DNA from 4 places in the Phytopseudomonas daroniae genome. Region 1 is predicted to be linked to each of the others. Evidence: predicted binding sites of a transcription regulator. Region 1 holds the regulator's gene; each other region holds the start of a gene.
The links. The regulator FliA, encoded in region 1, starts transcription of late flagellar genes. The targets are predictions, from matches to a motif close to CTAAAGTTTNNNNNNNNNNNGCCGNTAA.
Positions count from the first base shown of each region.

Region 1 (4,328 bases):
TGTTACAGGAGCAGGTGCCGGTACGTGACATCCGTACCATTGCCGAAGCCATCGCCAACGTCGCACCGCGGAGTCAAGATCCCGCCGCGATGGTTGCTGCGGTACGCGTCGCGTTGGCTCGCGCAATCGTGCAAAACATCGTGGGACTAGAGCCGGAGCTGCCTGTGATCACCCTTGAGCCAAGGTTGGAACAGATATTGCTAAATAGTCTTCAGAAGGCCGGTCAAGGCTCCGAGGATGGCATCCTCCTGGAACCTGGCATGGCCGAGAAGCTGCAACGTTCCCTGGTGGAAGCAGCGCAGCGTCAGGAGATGCTTGGCAAGCCGGTGATTCTGCTGGCGGCCGGGCCGGTTCGGGGAATGCTCTCGCGTTTCGCCCGGTTGGCCGTCCCGAGCATGCATGTTCTGGCGTACCAGGAAATTCCGGACAACAAGCAGGTCACCATCGTTGCGACGGTGGGGCAGAATTAATCGAGGGTACGGGCCATGCAGGTCAAACGCTTTTTTGCCGCCGATATGCGCCAAGCCATGAAGCTGGTTCGCGATGAGCTGGGCGCTGATGCGACCATCATCGGTAACCGCCGTGTGGCGGGTGGCGTGGAATTGACGGCCGCGCTCGATTATCAGGTCGCGCCCGCACCGGCGCGGCAACCGAACCCGGCCCTGGAGGCCGAACTGCGCAAGACTCAATCGCGCATCGCCTCCGCCCAGGCCGAACTGACTACCCGTGCGCAGCTGGATGCCGGCAAGGATCGTCAGCTGTTCGCCGATGCGCCAGGTGCGTCGCCTGCCGACAGCCTGGACGCCGTGCTCGAGCGTCAGCAGAAGAAGCCGGCCTCGGCTTCGGTCGATCAGGCCGCGCTGGATTCGATGCGTTCCGAACTGCACGGCCTGCGTGAACTGATCGAAATGCAACTGGGTTCCATCGCCTGGGGGCAGATGCAGAGCCGTCGCCCGCAACAGGCCACTCTGTGGCGTCGTTTGCAGCGCATGGGGCTGCCCGCCGAACTGGCCCGTACGCTGCTCGAACGTGTGGCCTCGCTCGGTGACCAGCGTCAGGCCTGGCGTATGGTGCTGGCGCATCTGGCACACTCGATTCAGACGCCCAAGCAGGAGCCGATGGAAGAGGGCGGCGTGATCGCTCTGGTCGGCCCGGCGGGCATGGGCAAGACCACCACGCTGGCCAAGCTCGCAGCACGCTACGTACTCAAGTACGGCGCCGCGAATATCGCCCTGGTGAGCATGGACAGCTACCGCATCGGTGCCCAGGAACAGCTAAAGACCCTGGGCCGTATTCTTGGCGTATCCGTGACCCACGTCGATCCCGGTCAGTCTTTGACTCAGGCGCTGGCGCCGTTGGCGCGCAAGCGTGTGGTGCTTATCGATACAGCCGGTCTGCCGGCCAGCGACCCGGCGCTGCGTATGCAACTGGAAACCCTGGCAAGCCGCGGCGTCAACGCCCGAAATTACCTTGTGCTGGCTGCTACCAGCCAGGCGCAAGTGCTGAAGGCCGCCTATCACAGCTACAAGCGCTGTGGGCTGGCCGGCTGCATTCTGAGTAAACTGGACGAAGCGACCAGCATGGGTGAGGTATTGGGTCTGGCTATTAGCCACCGTCTACCAGTAGCCTATCTGGCAGATGGCCCGCGGATTCCGGACGATGTACAGGTGCCGCGTAGTCATCAACTGGTCAGCCGTGCCGTCGGTCTGCAGGCTCCGGATGAGCCCAGTGAGGATACGATGGCCGATATGTTTGCAGGCTTGTATCAGGATCCGGCACGACGCGCGGGATGATCATGCTGTGTGGCGAAGCGCTGGTTGCGGTCGTCCCGGCAGCGCACAATGGCCCTATGGCTTAAAGCGAAGATAGATAAGGTGTGTAGATAACATGGGTATGCATCCCGTACAGGTGATCGCGGTGACCGGCGGCAAAGGCGGCGTTGGCAAGACCAATGTGTCGGTGAATTTGTCGTTGGCGCTGGCGGATCTCGGTCGGCGCGTCATGCTCATGGATGCCGATCTGGGGCTGGCCAACGTCGACGTGCTGCTCGGTCTGACGGCCAAGCGCACCCTGGCTGACGTGATCGAGGGTGAGTGCGAACTGCGCGATGTCATCCTGCAGGGGCCTGGCGGCATTCGTATCGTGCCTGCGGCCTCCGGCACCCAGAGCATGGTGCAGCTCACGCCCATGCAGCACGCTGGCCTCATCCAGGCATTCAGCGATATCAGCGACAACCTCGACGTACTGATCGTGGACACCGCCGCCGGTATCGGCGACTCGGTGGTGAGCTTCGTGCGCGCCGCCCAGGAAGTACTGGTGGTGGTGTGCGACGAGCCGACCTCGATCACCGATGCCTACGCGCTGATCAAGCTGCTCAATCGTGACCACGGCATGAATCGTTTCCGGGTGCTCGCCAATATGGCGCACAGCCCGCAGGAGGGCCGCAACCTGTTTGCTAAGCTGACCAAGGTCACCGACCGTTTCCTGGATGTCGCGCTGCAGTATGTGGGTGCGGTGCCTTACGACGAGTCGGTACGCAAAGCCGTACAGAAACAGCGTGCGGTGTATGAGGCGTTCCCTCGTTCGAAGTGCGCGCTGGCGTTCAAGGCGATTGCCCAGAAGGTTGACGCATGGCCGTTGCCGGCCAATCCGCGAGGCCATCTGGAGTTCTTCGTCGAGCGCTTGGTGCAACAACCGACTGCAGACACGGCTGTATGACGACAGCCTCTGGACTCCGCATGTATAGCAAGACACAGGCACGGGATTCACAGCATCAATTGATTGAGCGTTACGCGCCGTTGGTCAAGCGCATTGCCTATCACCTGCTGGCGCGTCTGCCCGCCAACGTGCAGGTGGATGATCTGATCCAGGCCGGAATGATTGGCCTGCTCGAGGCATCCCGCAACTATGACGCTGGCAAGGGCGCCAGTTTCGAGACCTTTGCCGGGATTCGCATTCGTGGCTCCATGCTCGATGAGGTGCGCAAGGGCGATTGGGCACCACGTTCGGTACACCGCAACAGCCGGATGGTCAGCGACGCAATTCGAAAAATCGAAGCGAGAACCGGAAGAGACGCTAAAGATCAGGAGGTTGCTGCCGAACTCCAATTGAGTCTCGGGGATTACTACGGCATTCTTGGCGACACTTTGGGCAGCCGCTTATTCAGTTTCGACGACCTGTTGCAGGAAGGCGAGAGTGGTGGGCTGCAGGAAGACACGAGTTCCCTGCACCACGGGCCTTCGCATGAACTGGAAGATGATCGTTTCCAGGCGGCTCTGGTCGATGCCATCAGCAATCTGCCGGAGCGTGAGCGGTTGGTGTTGTCGCTGTATTACGATGAGGAATTGAACCTCAAGGAAATCGGCGAGGTACTGGGAGTTAGTGAGTCGCGAGTCAGCCAATTGCACAGTCAGTGTGCCGCGCGTTTACGCGCGCGGTTAGTGGATTGGCGCGCATAAGAGTTTTTTCAAGGGTAGAGCTCAGCAAGGGTTAGGCGCCCCCGCGAAAGCAGGTGGGGAAGCGGTCGGAGTCGCGGGCGACTTACTGTTGGTAAAAATGAGCACTACTCGCTTCTGGCCCGCACTGACGTGCGTTAGCCGCAAGCGGCTTGTCGACTGGGCTGGCAACCCAGGGTGTTTTCAACGCAGCAGGGCCGACACGCAGCAGGCCTTGCGCATATTTTTGAGAATTGGCAGGGCGCTGGAAAACACAGTGAACGCAGCAAAGCAGGGCGCAATGGTTTTGTGGCGTTCCGCCAGGCCGGTTTCACGATTTATAAGCGCTTCGGAATGCTGAAGGCGTTTTAGGACTGTACGGAGGTCGACTTGGACAAGAACATGAAAATCCTCATCGTCGATGATTTCTCGACGATGCGACGGATCATCAAGAACCTCTTGCGTGATCTGGGGTTCACCAACACGGCGGAAGCCGACGACGGCACCACCGCATTGCCGATGCTGCAAAGCGGTAGCTTCGACTTTCTGGTGACCGACTGGAACATGCCGGGCATGAGCGGTATCGACTTGCTGCGTGCAGTGCGTGCGGATGAGCGCTTGAAGCAGATGCCGGTGCTGATGGTTACGGCAGAGGCCAAGCGCGATCAGATCATCGAGGCCGCCCAAGCCGGTGTGAACGGCTATGTGGTCAAGCCATTCACCGCTCAGGTGCTCAAAGAAAAGATTGAGAAAATATTCGAGCGGGTCAACGGCTGATGTCTGCCGCGAGGTTGTTATGGAACACGATGATTCTCAAGAGGCCGGCCTCGAGTCGACCCTGAAAAGCAATGCCCGCCAACTGGTAAACAGCCTTGAACAAGGCAACTTTGGTGA
Region 1 is NZ_QJUJ01000005.1:201,786-206,113, reverse strand. It holds gene flhA (flagellar biosynthesis protein FlhA) at 1-470, shown strand, start outside; gene flhF (flagellar biosynthesis GTPase FlhF) at 486-1,793, shown strand; gene fleN (MinD/ParA family protein) at 1,888-2,718, shown strand; gene fliA (RNA polymerase sigma factor FliA) at 2,715-3,458, shown strand; gene DNK10_RS14340 (chemotaxis response regulator CheY) at 3,837-4,211, shown strand; gene DNK10_RS14335 (protein phosphatase CheZ) at 4,231-4,328, shown strand, end outside.

Region 2 (4,328 bases), on a different contig from region 1:
CCGACCACCCGCGCGACCTGCGCATCGTCATAGCCGGCGGCGATCAACACACGGCGCGCGGCGTTGGCGCGGTTGGCCGACAACTCCCAGTTGCCAAAACCACCGGCACCGGCAAAGGGCTTGGCATCGGTGTGGCCGCTGATGCTGATCTTGTTCGGCACCGCCTTGATGGTGTCGGTCAGCGCAAACAGGATGTCCTCGAAATACGGCTGCAACCGGGCGCTACCCAAGGCAAACATCGGCCGGTTCTCAGCGTCGACGATCTGGATGCGCAGACCATCCTGGGTGATTTCGAAAAGAATCTGATCCTTGAAACGCTGCAATTGCGGATCCTGCTCGACCTTGTTCTGCAGTTCCTGCAGCAACAGTTCGAGGCGTTCGCGCTCCAATTCTTCGGCCATGGCCTCGGCTTTCTCGGCATCCAGCTCGGCCGGATCCTTGGGATCGACATCAGCCTGCTCCCCCGGCGATACCTGCGGCTGATCGTTTAAGGTGCGATCCGGCGAAGGCGTGGGTGAACCGCCGAGGTCAATCACATAGGGGCTGGCACTTTCGGAAAAGCCGACGGGATCCTTGAAGTAACCGGAGATCAGCTTCTTCTGCTCAGGCGTAGCCGACGACATCAGCCACATCACCATGAAGAAGGCCATCATCGCCGTGGCGAAGTCGGCGAAGGCAATCTTCCAGGCACCACCGTGGTGGCCGCCAACGACCTTCTTGACTCGCTTGACGATGATTGGCTGGTTGTTTTCCATGGTGCCTAGTTCCCGCGCATGGCCTGTTCAAGCTCGCTAAAGCTCGGGCGGTGCGCCGGGTAAAGAGTCTTGCGCGAGAACTCCACCGCCAGCGACGGCGGCATACCGGAGGCCGAAGCCACCAGGCCGGCCTTGATGGCCTCGTAGACGTTCAGTTCTTCCTTGGCATCGTGCTCCAGCGCCGCGGCCAGCGGGCCGAAGAAACCGTAGGCGCCAAGAATGCCGAGGAATGTACCGACCAGCGCGGTACCCACTTTCTCGCCGATCTGCGCGTTGTCCGCCTCGGCGAGGATCGACATGGTGAGCACGATACCCAATACCGCTGCGACGATACCCATGGCCGGCAGAGCGTCGGCAACCTTCGAGATGGCATGGGACGGGTGCTCGAGCTCGTCCTTGAGGCTGGTCAGCTCCATGTCGAACAGGCCTTCCAGTTCGTGCGGTGCCATGTTGCCCGAGGACATGATGCGCAGGTAATCGCAGATGAAGGCGACCATGCGCTCATCACCCAGTACCGCCGGGTACTTGCTGAAGATCGGACTGGCGGCGGGCTCCTCGAGGTCGGCCTCGATGGCCATCATCCCCTCGCGTCGCGCCTTGTTGAGAATCTCGTAGAGCAGACGCAGCACCTCCAGATAATAGTCATGGGTGTAGCGCGACTTGAACATCTTCAGAGATTTCTTGAGGACGGTCATGAACATGCTGCCAGGGTTGGCCTGCAGGAACGCGCCCAGCGCGGCACCGCCGATGATCAGCACCTCGAAAGGATGCGCCAGCGCCATTAGCTGACCGCCAGATAGAACGAAACCGCCGAACACACTGGCGATGACAACGAGGATGCCGATGATTTTGGCCATAGAAAAAACTTACGAAAGTGAAAAGAAAGGGAAGACGTGCGAAACACCCCTTCTACTTATCGGAAGAGATGCGCGAGACTATAGTCAGTTAAGTCTAAAAAAAGCCATTTTCGCATATCCCCATGGTCGCAAGCACACCGTTACCGCGCACACTCGATGCCTGGCTCAAGCAGCTGGATGGTCAGGTGCTGCCCATCCCGACCCAATATCACCAGCAGGTACGCCAGGCGCTGGGCGATAGCCGTCGTTCGTTGCGCGAGATCGCCGAGCTGATGCAGGACAGCCCGGCGCTGGTGCTAAGCGTACTGCGCGAAGCCAATCGTAAAGACAGCAGCCTCGGTGAAGCGGCGGAAAGCCTGGAAACCGCACTCAATCGCCTGGGCCTCAAACGGGCCGAAGAACTGCTGGTACGCATACCGGCCAGGGCCGTTGCCGATATTCCCCAGCCACTGCGGCAGATCCAGCTGATCAGCCAGCACGCCGCACAGCAGGCCAATGGTCTGTTCGCTGCACGCCTCGCTCGTCTATGGCAGGAAATCCACTGGGGCAGCCTGCTGTTCCTCTCCCCGGTATGGGCATTGCTGGCGGCTCATCCGCAACTGTTCGAGGCATGGGAGCAACGGGTACTGATCAAGGGCGAGTCGCCTGCACGGGTCGAGCACGACCTGCTGGGTATTTCCCTGTTCGAATTGTGCCTGGCGCTGGCCAAGCACTGGCGCCTGCCTGTCTGGATCATCAAGGGCTATCAGTTGCTGCTCAACGACCGGCGCCTGCTGGCCAAGGCACTGCGCCTGGCACGCCGACACGATGATCCGCTGCGCCAGCAGCAGGAACTGGACGCCGACCCGACGCTGCAGCGCTGGCTTACCCAGCCGGCCAACAGCATTCTGCTGGCCAATGGACTGGCGGTCTCGGCGCACAACGCCTGGAGCGGTAGCCACACCCGACGTTGGCAACGACTCAACAGCCTGTACCTGCAGATGCCATTGCCGGAGCTGCACCAGCACATTCACCAGAATGCCGCGCAAAGTGCGCGGCAACTGGACACCACCGGCCTCTGGCACCCCGCCGAGGCGCTGCTGTGGCCCTGGGATACGCGGCACTTGCAGACGCCCGAACCGGCACCGCAAGCCACCGACTGGCGCCAACTGTGCACCCAGCTGCTTGCCCAGCCAACGACGTTCACCAACGTGCAACAGCTCACCCGTTGCGCCCGCCAGGCGCTGCAGGCGACCGGCCTGTCGCGCCTGGTCATGCTGCTGGCCGACCGCAACCACGGCCGCCTTCAAGTACAGCAGCATGCCGGGGTCGATGCTGGCACCAACGGCCTGACTCTCGACCCGGCGCAAAGCCAGGTATTGCGCCGCCTGCTGCAGGCACCGGCACAGTTGCACCTGACGCCGGCCAATATCGCCCAGTTTTCCGCCCTGCTCCCAGGCAACCTGAAAGCCCTGCTGCCCAGTGAACATCTGCTGATTCGCTCCCTGGCCAGTAATGATCGTGTAGTGATGATCCTGTTCGCCGACCTGCACGGAAAACCGATCAGCGATACTGTCCTGCAAGCCTTCGCCAAGACCGCGCAATGCATAGAGCGCGCCCTGGACACGTTCAGCAAACACAACCGCTGAGCGACGGCTCTTTTCCCCGGCCTTGCCTGCGCTACAATCCCGTTCTTATTTCTGCCAACGAGGCCTGCATGACTGCCTTCGACGAACTGCCGCTGGTCATCGAGCCAGCGGATCTCGCTACGCGACTGGAAGAGCCGAGCCTGATTCTGGTCGATCTCAGCAGCAGCGCCCGTTATCAGGCCGGCCACATTCCCGGTGCCCGCTTCGTCGACGCCAAACGAACCCAGTTGGGCAAGCCGCCAGCACCCGGCCTGCAGCCCGGCCGAGACGCGCTGGAGCAATTGTTCAGCGAGCTTGGCCATCACCCGGATGCCACCTACGTGGTCTATGACGACGAGGGCGGCGGCTGGGCCGGGCGCTTCATCTGGCTGCTGGATGTGATCGGCCACCAGCGTTACCACTTCCTCAACGGCGGCCTCGGCGCCTGGGAGGCGGAGCAGCGCCCGCTTAGCCAGGATGTCCCGGAAGAGAAAAACACCTCGGTGTCCCTGTCCCTGAGTGATGAGCCGACCGCCAGCCTGGATTACCTGAAGTCGCGCCTGGGCGCCGACGACCTGGCCATCTGGGATGCCCGCTCGCTGGAGGAGTATCGCGGCGAGAAGGTGCAGGCAGCCAGGGGCGGACATATTCCCGGCGCCATCCATTTCGAGTGGACGGCCGGCATGGATCCCGCCCGCGCCCTGCGCATCCGTGAGGATATCGGCCAGCAGCTGAACCAGCTGGGCCTGAGCGCCGACAAGGAAATCATCACCCACTGCCAGACCCATCGCCGCTCCGGCTTCACCTACCTGGTCGCCAAGGCCCTGGGCTATCCGCGGGTCAAGGCCTACGCCGGTTCCTGGAGCGAATGGGGCAATCATCCCGATACACCTGTCGAACAGTAAGTGTGACTTGACTGTCCACTTGTCATTCGCCCGGCAAGAGACGTCGGGCTGCCAAGGAATAAAGATGAAAGAACGCCTGTTTATCCTCAGCCAGTACCTGACCCCGCATCACCTGCTGTCGCGCCTGATCGGCTGCGCTGCAGAATGCCGGGCGCCCTGGTTCAAGAACCGCCTGATCACCTGGTTCGTCAAGCAGTATCAGGT
Region 2 is NZ_QJUJ01000001.1:990,780-995,107, forward strand. It holds gene motB (flagellar motor protein MotB) at 1-755, opposite strand, end outside; gene motA (flagellar motor stator protein MotA) at 761-1,612, opposite strand; gene DNK10_RS04675 (HDOD domain-containing protein) at 1,735-3,240, shown strand; gene DNK10_RS04680 (rhodanese-like domain-containing protein) at 3,309-4,124, shown strand; gene asd (archaetidylserine decarboxylase) at 4,189-4,328, shown strand, end outside.
Region 2: a site for FliA is predicted at 1,669-1,696, ahead of motA (flagellar motor stator protein MotA). Genes of this name have one in related genera too.

Region 3 (4,328 bases), on a different contig from region 1:
CGAGATCTTTCCGGTGCCGGCGCTACTGCCGGGCGATCCGCTCGAGCGCGCGGCGGTGCGTGCCATGGCGCTGCATATCGCCTGCGAGGTGCATCCGCTCAACAACCTGAGGGTGCTGCAGTATCTCGGGCGCGAGCTGGGCGCGTCCGAACAGGAGAAAAGCGCCTGGTACCGGCATTGGCTGGCCGAAGGCCTGGCGGCCGTGGAGCAGGGGCTGATGGCGTACGGTGAAACATTTTCCCTCGGTAAGCGGCCCGGCTATCTGGAAGCCTGTTTGATTCCACAGGTGTACAATGCGCGCCGTTTCGACTGTGACCTCGATGCGTACCCTCGCATCCTCGCTCTGACCGCACGCTGTGAAGCCCTCGAGGCGTTTCGGCAAGCCGCGCCGGATGCCCAGCCCGACGCGCAGTGAGCCGCCGGTCGGTAACTGCGAGCGAGAAACAACCCAAGCCATTCCGCCAGGCCACGAGCCGAGCGGGTTCGATCCCGTCACGGTCGATCACCCACAGGTGAGAGATGCCAAGCGAAATGCTCCAGACAGGCCCGCTCAAGCGCGGCCTGAAGAACCGTCATATTCAATTGATCGCCCTGGGCGGTGCCATCGGAACCGGTCTGTTCCTCGGTTCCGCTGGGGTCATGGCGTCCGCCGGGCCGTCGATGATCCTCGGTTACGCGATTGGCGGCTTCATCGCCTTCTTGATCATGCGCCAGCTCGGCGAAATGATCGTCGAAGAGCCGGTAGCCGGCTCCTTCAGCCACTTCGCGCATGCTTACTGGGGGCCGTTCGCGGGCTTTCTCTCGGGCTGGAACTACTGGGTGCTCTACGTACTGGTCGGCATGGCCGAACTCACGGCGGTGGGCAAGTACGTGCAGTACTGGTGGCCGGAGGTTCCCTCCTGGACTACCGCGGCGGTGTTCTTCGTGGTCATCAACGCGATCAACCTGACCAACGTGCGGGTGTTCGGCGAGGCCGAGTTCTGGTTCTCGATCATCAAGGTGGTGGCGATCATGGGCATGATCCTGCTCGGCTGCTACCTGTTGTTCAGCGGTGCAGGCGGTGAACAGGCTTCGGTGAGCAACCTGTGGAGCCACGGTGGGTTCTTCCCCAACGGCGTATCGGGGCTGGTGATGATGATGGCCATCATCATGTTCTCCTTCGGCGGCCTGGAGCTGGTGGGCATTACAGCGGCCGAGGCCGATCAGCCGAAGACGGTGATCCCCAAGGCGATCAACCAGGTGGTCTACCGCATCCTGATCTTCTACATCGGCGCGCTGACCGTGCTGCTGTCGCTGCACCCCTGGGACGACCTGGTGGCAACCCTGACCGCGGGTGGCGACTCCTACGGCAGCAGCCCCTTCGTACAGATCTTCTCGTTGATCGGCAGCGACACCGCCGCGCACATCCTCAACTTCGTGGTGCTCACCGCGGCGCTGTCGGTCTACAACAGCGGCGTATACTGCAACAGCCGCATGCTTTACGGCTTGGCGGAGCAGGGTAATGCGCCCAGGTCGCTGCTCAAGGTCGACAAGCGTGGCGTGCCGGTGCTGGCGATCTTCTTCTCGGCGACGTTCACGCTGCTCTGCGTGGTGGTCAATTACCTGGTGCCGAAGAGCGCGCTGGAGTTGCTGATGTCCCTGGTGGTCGCTGCCCTGGTGATCAACTGGGCGATGATCAGCCTGGCCCACATCAAGTTCCGCAAGGCCATGCAGGCCAAGGGCGTGGAGCCTTCGTTCAAGGCGTTCTGGTTCCCCTTCGCCAACTACCTGTGCCTGGCCTTCGTGCTGTTCATCCTCGGCGTGATGCTGTTCATTCCAGGCATTCGCATGTCGGTCTTCGCCATCCCGTTCTGGCTGCTGTTCATCTGGGGCTGCTATCAACTGCGCCAGCGCAGACTGGGGCGGTAACCGCCGGAGCCGCCGTTTCGAGCACCCGCAGTGCCAGGCACTGCGGGTGCCATTTGCGCCAATCTGCTGACCATTGGTCGCCACGCTGCGACCTTTTGTTGCCTTGCGACAATCCTCGCCGGACGCGTGAAGGTATAGTGGCCACTCAATATCGCCGCTCACCGGGCCTTTTTCGCTAAGGCTTTGCGCCACGTGGCCGATGACCTTTCGAGAGCCATGAATAGCGCCGCTGTAGAGGCGCTCGTGCACTGCAGTCTATAAAAACAAATGGAGCCGCTTAGGATGTTGCATTCTGCCACTCGACTGTTCGTCGACCTTTCCGTGGGCAAGAAACTTCTGATGGGGTTTGGCCTGGTGCTCTTGTTGACCGTTGCCGTGACCGGTAGCGGCTTCGTCGCCGTGCAGGCGGTGATGCAGGGGCACGCCCAGTCCCTGGGGCTGTCGACCATAGATGCGCAGATACTCGGTGCGCGGCGCATGGAACGTGATTACGCCTTGAGCCACAGCGAGGCCGACGCGCAGCGCATGCGTGAGCAACTCGCCAAGGTACGGGCCGGGCTGGCCGAGCTGATCGCCAGTGCCACACCCGCCGAGCGCGAGCGCCTGCAAGGCATGGACACTGCCACTGCCGATTATCTGCAGCAGTTCGATGCCAGTGTGCAACTGCAGGTACGCGCCGCCGAAGCTCGCACCCAGATGGCCGAGGCGGCCGAGGAGGCGCGCAGCCAGTTCGAGATGATCGAGCTGGGCATGTACGACGCCGTGCGTGAATTGCGCCTGGCCGGCGACCAGTTACGCGGCAGCGACCCGCTGACCCTGGCGGAAACCGCCTCCAACCTCAGCAAGCGCATGCTCGAACTGCGTGGCCACGAAAGTCAGTTCATCATCGACGGCTCGCCGGCTGCGCTGGAAGACTGGAACTTCGTCAGCTATGACCTGCAATCATCGGCCAACGGGCTGATGGTATGGCTCAACGATGACCAGAAGCGTGCCATCGAAGCCGCGTTGGAGGCGCTCGGTAATTATCAGCAGGCCTTTACCAACTATCAGCAGGTATATGAGCAGAGCAAGGCCGGCGATGCGGCCATGTTGCAGCAGGCCGATCAGGTGCTGGTGCTGGCCGAGCAGGCCAAGAATATCGAAGAGCAGAGCATGACCGATGGCAGCCGTAACGCCATATTGGTGTTTGCCAGCATGGGTGTCGCGGCGGTGCTGATCGGCTTGTTCGCAGCGCTGAGCATCAGTCGCTCCATCGTCGCGCCGCTACGTCAGACCGTGGCCTTCGCCCGCCGCATCGCCGAGGGCGACTTGAGCCAGGATCTGCCTCAGGATCGTCACGACGAACTCGGCCAACTGCTCGAAGCCATGCAGGGCATGACCCGCAGCCTGCGCGATCTGGTCGGCCGCATTGGCGGCGGTGTCGGGCAAATCGCCGCGGCGGCTGAGCAGCTCTCGGCGATCACCGCCCAGACCAGTGCCGGCGTGCAGACCCAGAAGCTGGAAACCGAACAGACCGCCACCGCCATGCACCAGATGGCGGCCACCGTGCAGGAAGTGGCGCAGAACGCCGAGCAGGCCTCGCTGGCCGCCGCCGATGCCGACCGTGAAGCCCAGCAGGGCAATCAGGTGGTGCAGCAGGCCATCAGTCAGATCGGCAAGCTGGCCCAGGAAGTCGAGCAGTCGTCCGAAGTCATGCAGGAGCTGAACCAGGAAAGTGGGCGTATCGGCAGCGTGCTGGAAGTGATCCGTGCGGTCGCCGAGCAGACCAACCTGTTGGCGCTCAATGCCGCCATCGAAGCCGCCCGTGCGGGCGATCAGGGCCGTGGGTTCGCTGTCGTGGCAGACGAAGTGCGAGCACTGGCGCGTCGCACCCATGATTCGACCCAGGAAATCGAAAATCTGATCGCCAATCTGCAGCGCCTGGCCAATGGTGCTGCCACCCAGATGGAAGGTAGCCGCACGTTGACTCAGCGTACCGTGAGCCTGGCGGGCGAGGCAGGCGATGCCCTTGGCCGCATCACTCAGGCGGTGAGCACCATCGAGCAGATGAACCAGCAGATCGCTGCGGCAGCGGAAGAGCAGAGCGCCGTTGCGGAAACCATCAGCGAGAGCATTACCCGGGTACGCGATATCGGCGAGCAGAGCGCCAGTGCCAGCCAGCAGACCGCGGCCTCGAGCGCCGAACTGGCGCGCCTTGGCGTCGAGCTGCAAGGTCTGGTGCGCCAGTTCCGAACCTGAAGCCAACGATACCCGGGAGCGTTTCCCGGGTTTCGCTCCGCTCAACCACGGTCTGCTTTTCGTAGGGTGGAACCCGCTTCACCGTTCCACCATCGATGTCACAGACCCACCGCTCTGGTGGATGAACACCAGCCCCACATAGCCCGGCTATCGCTTTACAGCGCCGGGTCGGCGGCGTCCTT
Region 3 is NZ_QJUJ01000009.1:15,705-20,032, forward strand. It holds gene maiA (maleylacetoacetate isomerase) at 1-415, shown strand, start outside; gene DNK10_RS19190 (amino acid permease) at 520-1,908, shown strand; gene DNK10_RS19195 (methyl-accepting chemotaxis protein) at 2,191-4,146, shown strand; gene DNK10_RS19200 (metal-dependent hydrolase) at 4,302-4,328, opposite strand, start outside.
Region 3: a site for FliA is predicted at 2,084-2,111, ahead of DNK10_RS19195 (methyl-accepting chemotaxis protein). Genes of this name have one in related genera too.

Region 4 (4,328 bases), on a different contig from region 1:
TGCCCTGCACATGGATCGGCACCGACAGATCGTGCATCAGTTCGCCGGTATCGCGCATGTAGGTCTGCAACAACAGACGCTGCTGGTGGCTGCCGCAGCGGATGCCGGTGCGGTCGTTGAACATGCGCTTGCTGCGGCTCTTCACGGTATCCACCGTGCGGTCGCCGGTGGGCGGATGGTTGAACGCCTCGTTGTGGGTCGGCACGTAACCTTCCGGTGTGGTGGCGATGGCGAAAACCAGGCCTTCGTGGCGTTTGAGCAGGGGTTCCTGGATGGCTGGCAGCACCTGATCGGCATGGCTGTCGAAGCGCGTGCGGAACTTGGCCGGGAAGCAATTGGGGATCGGCTGGTACTGACGGTCGAACAGATCCGCCAGGCTGATGCGCCCGGCCTGGATATCCGCCTCGAACTGCCGTCCAATCGCCGCGGCGCCTTCCAGAGCGAGGTCATAGATGCGCTGGTGATAACTGTCCAGCCCGACGCTGGCCAACTGCTCGCTGACGCTTTCCGCCTGGCCGACCAGTTGCTCGGCAGCCTTGCCCAGTTGCCGGGTCTGGTCTTCGCTGCTGCGCACGTCACCGCGCAGTTGCTCGACCGCCACCAGCAGCTCGGCCAGGTGTTCGTGGTTGCTGGCCGTACCGGCGCTGATCTGCGCCACCTGGGTATCGACGTCAGCCGCCAGGTCGGCGATGCCGCGCAGTTGCTCGCCGGTGAATTCGATCTGCCGGGCGGCCGCTTCCAGCTCCTCGGCCTGACGCTGGATATGGTTGACCACCGCCGTGCTCTGCTGGCGAATATCGGCGACCATCTGTCCCACCTCCCCGGTGGCGCTGGCGGTACGACCGGCCAGGCTGCGCACCTCGTCGGCGACCACCGCAAAACCACGGCCCTGCTCACCGGCGCGGGCGGCTTCGATGGCGGCATTGAGCGCCAGCAGGTTGGTCTGGCTGGCGATGGACTGGATCACCTGGGTGACCTGTTCGATCTGCTCGGTACGCGCGCCAAGGCCATCGATCAACTCGCGGCTGGCGGCCGCCTGCGCGCTGAGCTGCTGCATGCGGCTGATCGCCTGCTGCAACTCGGCCTGGCCAGTGGCACTGCTGGCGCGCACGGTCTGCGCGGCGCCCAGGGTCTGGCCGGCGCGCTCGGCATTGCTCTGTTCGGTACGGGTCACGGCGTGGGCACCTTCGCCGATCTGCTCCACCGCCGCCAGCTGCGACTGCAACTTGCCGGCCAGTTGCTGCACGGTGAAGGCCACCTGGGCCGCTGACAGGGCGTTATGACAGGTGTGTTTCGACAGGCTCTGGCTCAGCTCATCCAGCGAGGCCGCCGGCGCAGGGTCAGCGGCTGCTGGCACCGACCGTCGCCAAGCCCCCAACCAGGGCCATAGCGCCAGCAGTAGCAGCGCGATAGCACCGATATAGGCAGGCATCTGTACCTGCTGCCAGACCACCAGCAATGCCAGTAGGCCGAGCACGTGCAGAGCCAATGCCAGCCGGTCACGAGTAAATCCAGAACCCATGGCGAACCTCTTTGTTTTTATTGTGCCGGGATGTCGGTCGCGGCAAGCGTGCCGGCGAATAGCCGAATGCCCTGTTCAGTTCATCGGCAGCGCAGGACGGATCTGTAGAGGCACGGCAGCCGCTCGGACGAGTTGACCACCCCATCATGCGCCGAGATATGGCACTTTGGTAGCATAGGGCGATCGCGGCAAAGGAACGTGGGTCAGCGCTTGAGGCTATGGCGCTTGACGAACGCCCGGTCGAAGTAATCCTTGCAGCGCCCGTAGAATTGCCCGCCCGCACTCCATTGGCGCCAGCCGAACAACGCACCGCCATCACCACTGGCCAGCAGCAACGGGCGCTGGCCGCTCGCCTTGTAATCTCGCAGCGACCCGCCGCGCAGTGCGGCTGTCAGGTTGGCTGCAAGCACCGGTACCTGGCGCATCGAGTACAGCCCGCTCTTGCGAACGCCAGGCAGGTTGGCGCAATCGCCCACGGCGAAGACCTGCGGATGGGAATGGCTCTGCAGCGTCGGGGCGGTGTGCACGAAACCGTCGGCATCGCAGCTCAGGCCACTGCCGGCGATCCAGGGAAAGGCCTGGGCGCCGCTGGCCAGCAGCAGCCGGCCACCGCGCCACACCGCAGCTTCGCCGCTGATCAGGCAATCGCCGTCGATACGGCTGATCGGGCAATGCTCGCGCACCTGCACGCGGCGCATACGCAGATGGCCCCAGGCACGCATCCGCAAACCGGCACAGTGACCGGCCAGCAGCGGCTCACCACAGAACAGCGCCAACTGCGGCACCTGGTCGGCCAGGGCCAGGGCCATTTCCACCCCCGCCACGCCGCCGCCGAGAATGGCCAGGGGCTGCGGATCATTTTTCCAGACCCGCCAACCGGCAATGAAGCTGTCTACCGGTTTGACGGCCAGCACGTCCATCGCGTCGCCTTCACGGGGCGGGCAGGCGACCCGGTCGCCGGCGTTCAGCGACAGCCAGTTGCCGTGCAGCACACGGCCATCGGCCAGGCTCAGTTGGCGTGTGGCGGCGTCCAGCGACGTAATTGGCGCGACGATCAGTTCGACCTGTGCGGCCTGGCACAACGTGACCAGGCCGATCTGACAATCCTCGGCACCGTAGCGACCGGCTACCAGGCCCGGCAGCATGCCGGCGTACCAAGTGTGCTCGGCACTGGCCACAAGACCGATCCGACCCGCCGGCCGCTCGATCAGCGCCCAGCGCCGCAGAACCCCGAGATGGGCCGGGCCTGCGCCTACCAGCAACAGATCGTAGTCAGTCATCTACACCGATATCCTTGTGAGAGCCTGGGCAGAGCGGCGCGGGGCCACCCACGGGAACGCAGAACGAGCTTTGACCGAAATGCACACGGAATGATCCGCCGCACCCGGAGCATGGCGGCAGCGAGCCGCTTCGAGCAAGAGAAGAGACGCTTGGGACAGGCTTTCGACACATTTTTACGGCGTGATTTCTGTCGAGCTCAGGCTGCTGGAGTCCCAGCAGGTAATCGCTCGAACACGCCCGGGTCGAGACGCAGCAAGCGCACGCAACGGGCGTCATGTAGAGCACTGGGGCTCTGCGACGCATCGAGGGCGACGACCTGACCGACGAGGTTGAGCACCAGCGCCTCACGGGAGAACACGCCACGGTTGAGGCTGTAATAGGCCGCTACCAACTCGCGCAAACCGAAGGGCAGGAGCCAGCGGATGCGCAATGCAGAGCCGAAACTGGCGGCACGCAGGCGGATGCTCTGCTCGATGTCCTCATCACTCAGGCTGCCCCCGGCGTCCTGCCAATCCTGCATGCAGCGCAACAGCGCCAGCTCGCCGATGTTGTGCAACAACCCTGCGGTGTAGCAGAGCTCGGCATCCAGCGACAGCTCGCAGGCCAGCCAGTGGGCGACCTCGGCGCTGCGCTGGGCTGCGGCCCAGGTGCGCACGCCCTGCTCGGCCAGACGCGGGTCGCTGAGCCGTGCATTGCGCTGCACGGACAACCCCAGCACCAGGTTCAGGGTGCGTGCCACACCCAGGCGTGGCAGGGCCTGGGCCAGGGTCTGACAGGGTGAACCATTGTGGCGGGCGGCACTGTTCGCCGCTGCGATCAGGCAAGCGGTGATTTGCGGGTCGCGGGCGAACACCTGTTCCAGCTCACCCAGGCTCGGTTCACTGCTGTTCAGGCACTGGCTGACCGAGTCGCGTACCGAGGCCAGCAGCGGCGCGCCCTGCCCTTTTTCGCGCAAGGTATCCAGATAGTCCTCGAGCCTGTCCACCAGCAGCGGACGAATCGGGCACAGCAGCTCTTCGCCGTCACTGAGCAACAGCCCGGCCAGACGCTGGCGCAGTACTTCGGCATTGAAGGGTTTGGCCAGGTAGGCAGTGGGTAACAGCGGCTTGGCGGCGCGCACGCTGTTGGCGTCCAGCCGGCCACTGATGAGGATGAACGGCAGCGCCGGAGTACGCGGATGGCGACGCAACCGGCGCAGCAACTCCAGGCCATCGACACCCGGCAACTCGCTGTCGGCGATCACCAGCTCCGGCAGGCGTCGTTCGCAGAGCGCCATGGCAGCCTGGCCATCGCCGACACGGATCACCACGGCATCGCAGCGTACATCGAGCACCAGCTGCTCAAGCAGATTGGCCGTCCAGGGATCGGGATCAGCGATGAGAACTTCCGGGGCGCTAGCCGCTGCAGACATCAAGAAACCTCGTTACATCGGAGCGAAGACAACGGCCAACTGACAAGGCCGCTGATCGATCCCCGCATCCCTGGGCATATGAGCAGGCTGACACAACCGTCAGCCACGAAATAG
Region 4 is NZ_QJUJ01000014.1:11,670-15,997, reverse strand. It holds gene DNK10_RS23945 (methyl-accepting chemotaxis protein) at 1-1,522, opposite strand, end outside; gene DNK10_RS23940 (FAD-dependent oxidoreductase) at 1,726-2,802, opposite strand; gene DNK10_RS23935 (HDOD domain-containing protein) at 3,000-4,214, opposite strand.
Region 4: a site for FliA is predicted at 1,603-1,630, ahead of DNK10_RS23945 (methyl-accepting chemotaxis protein). Genes of this name have one in related genera too.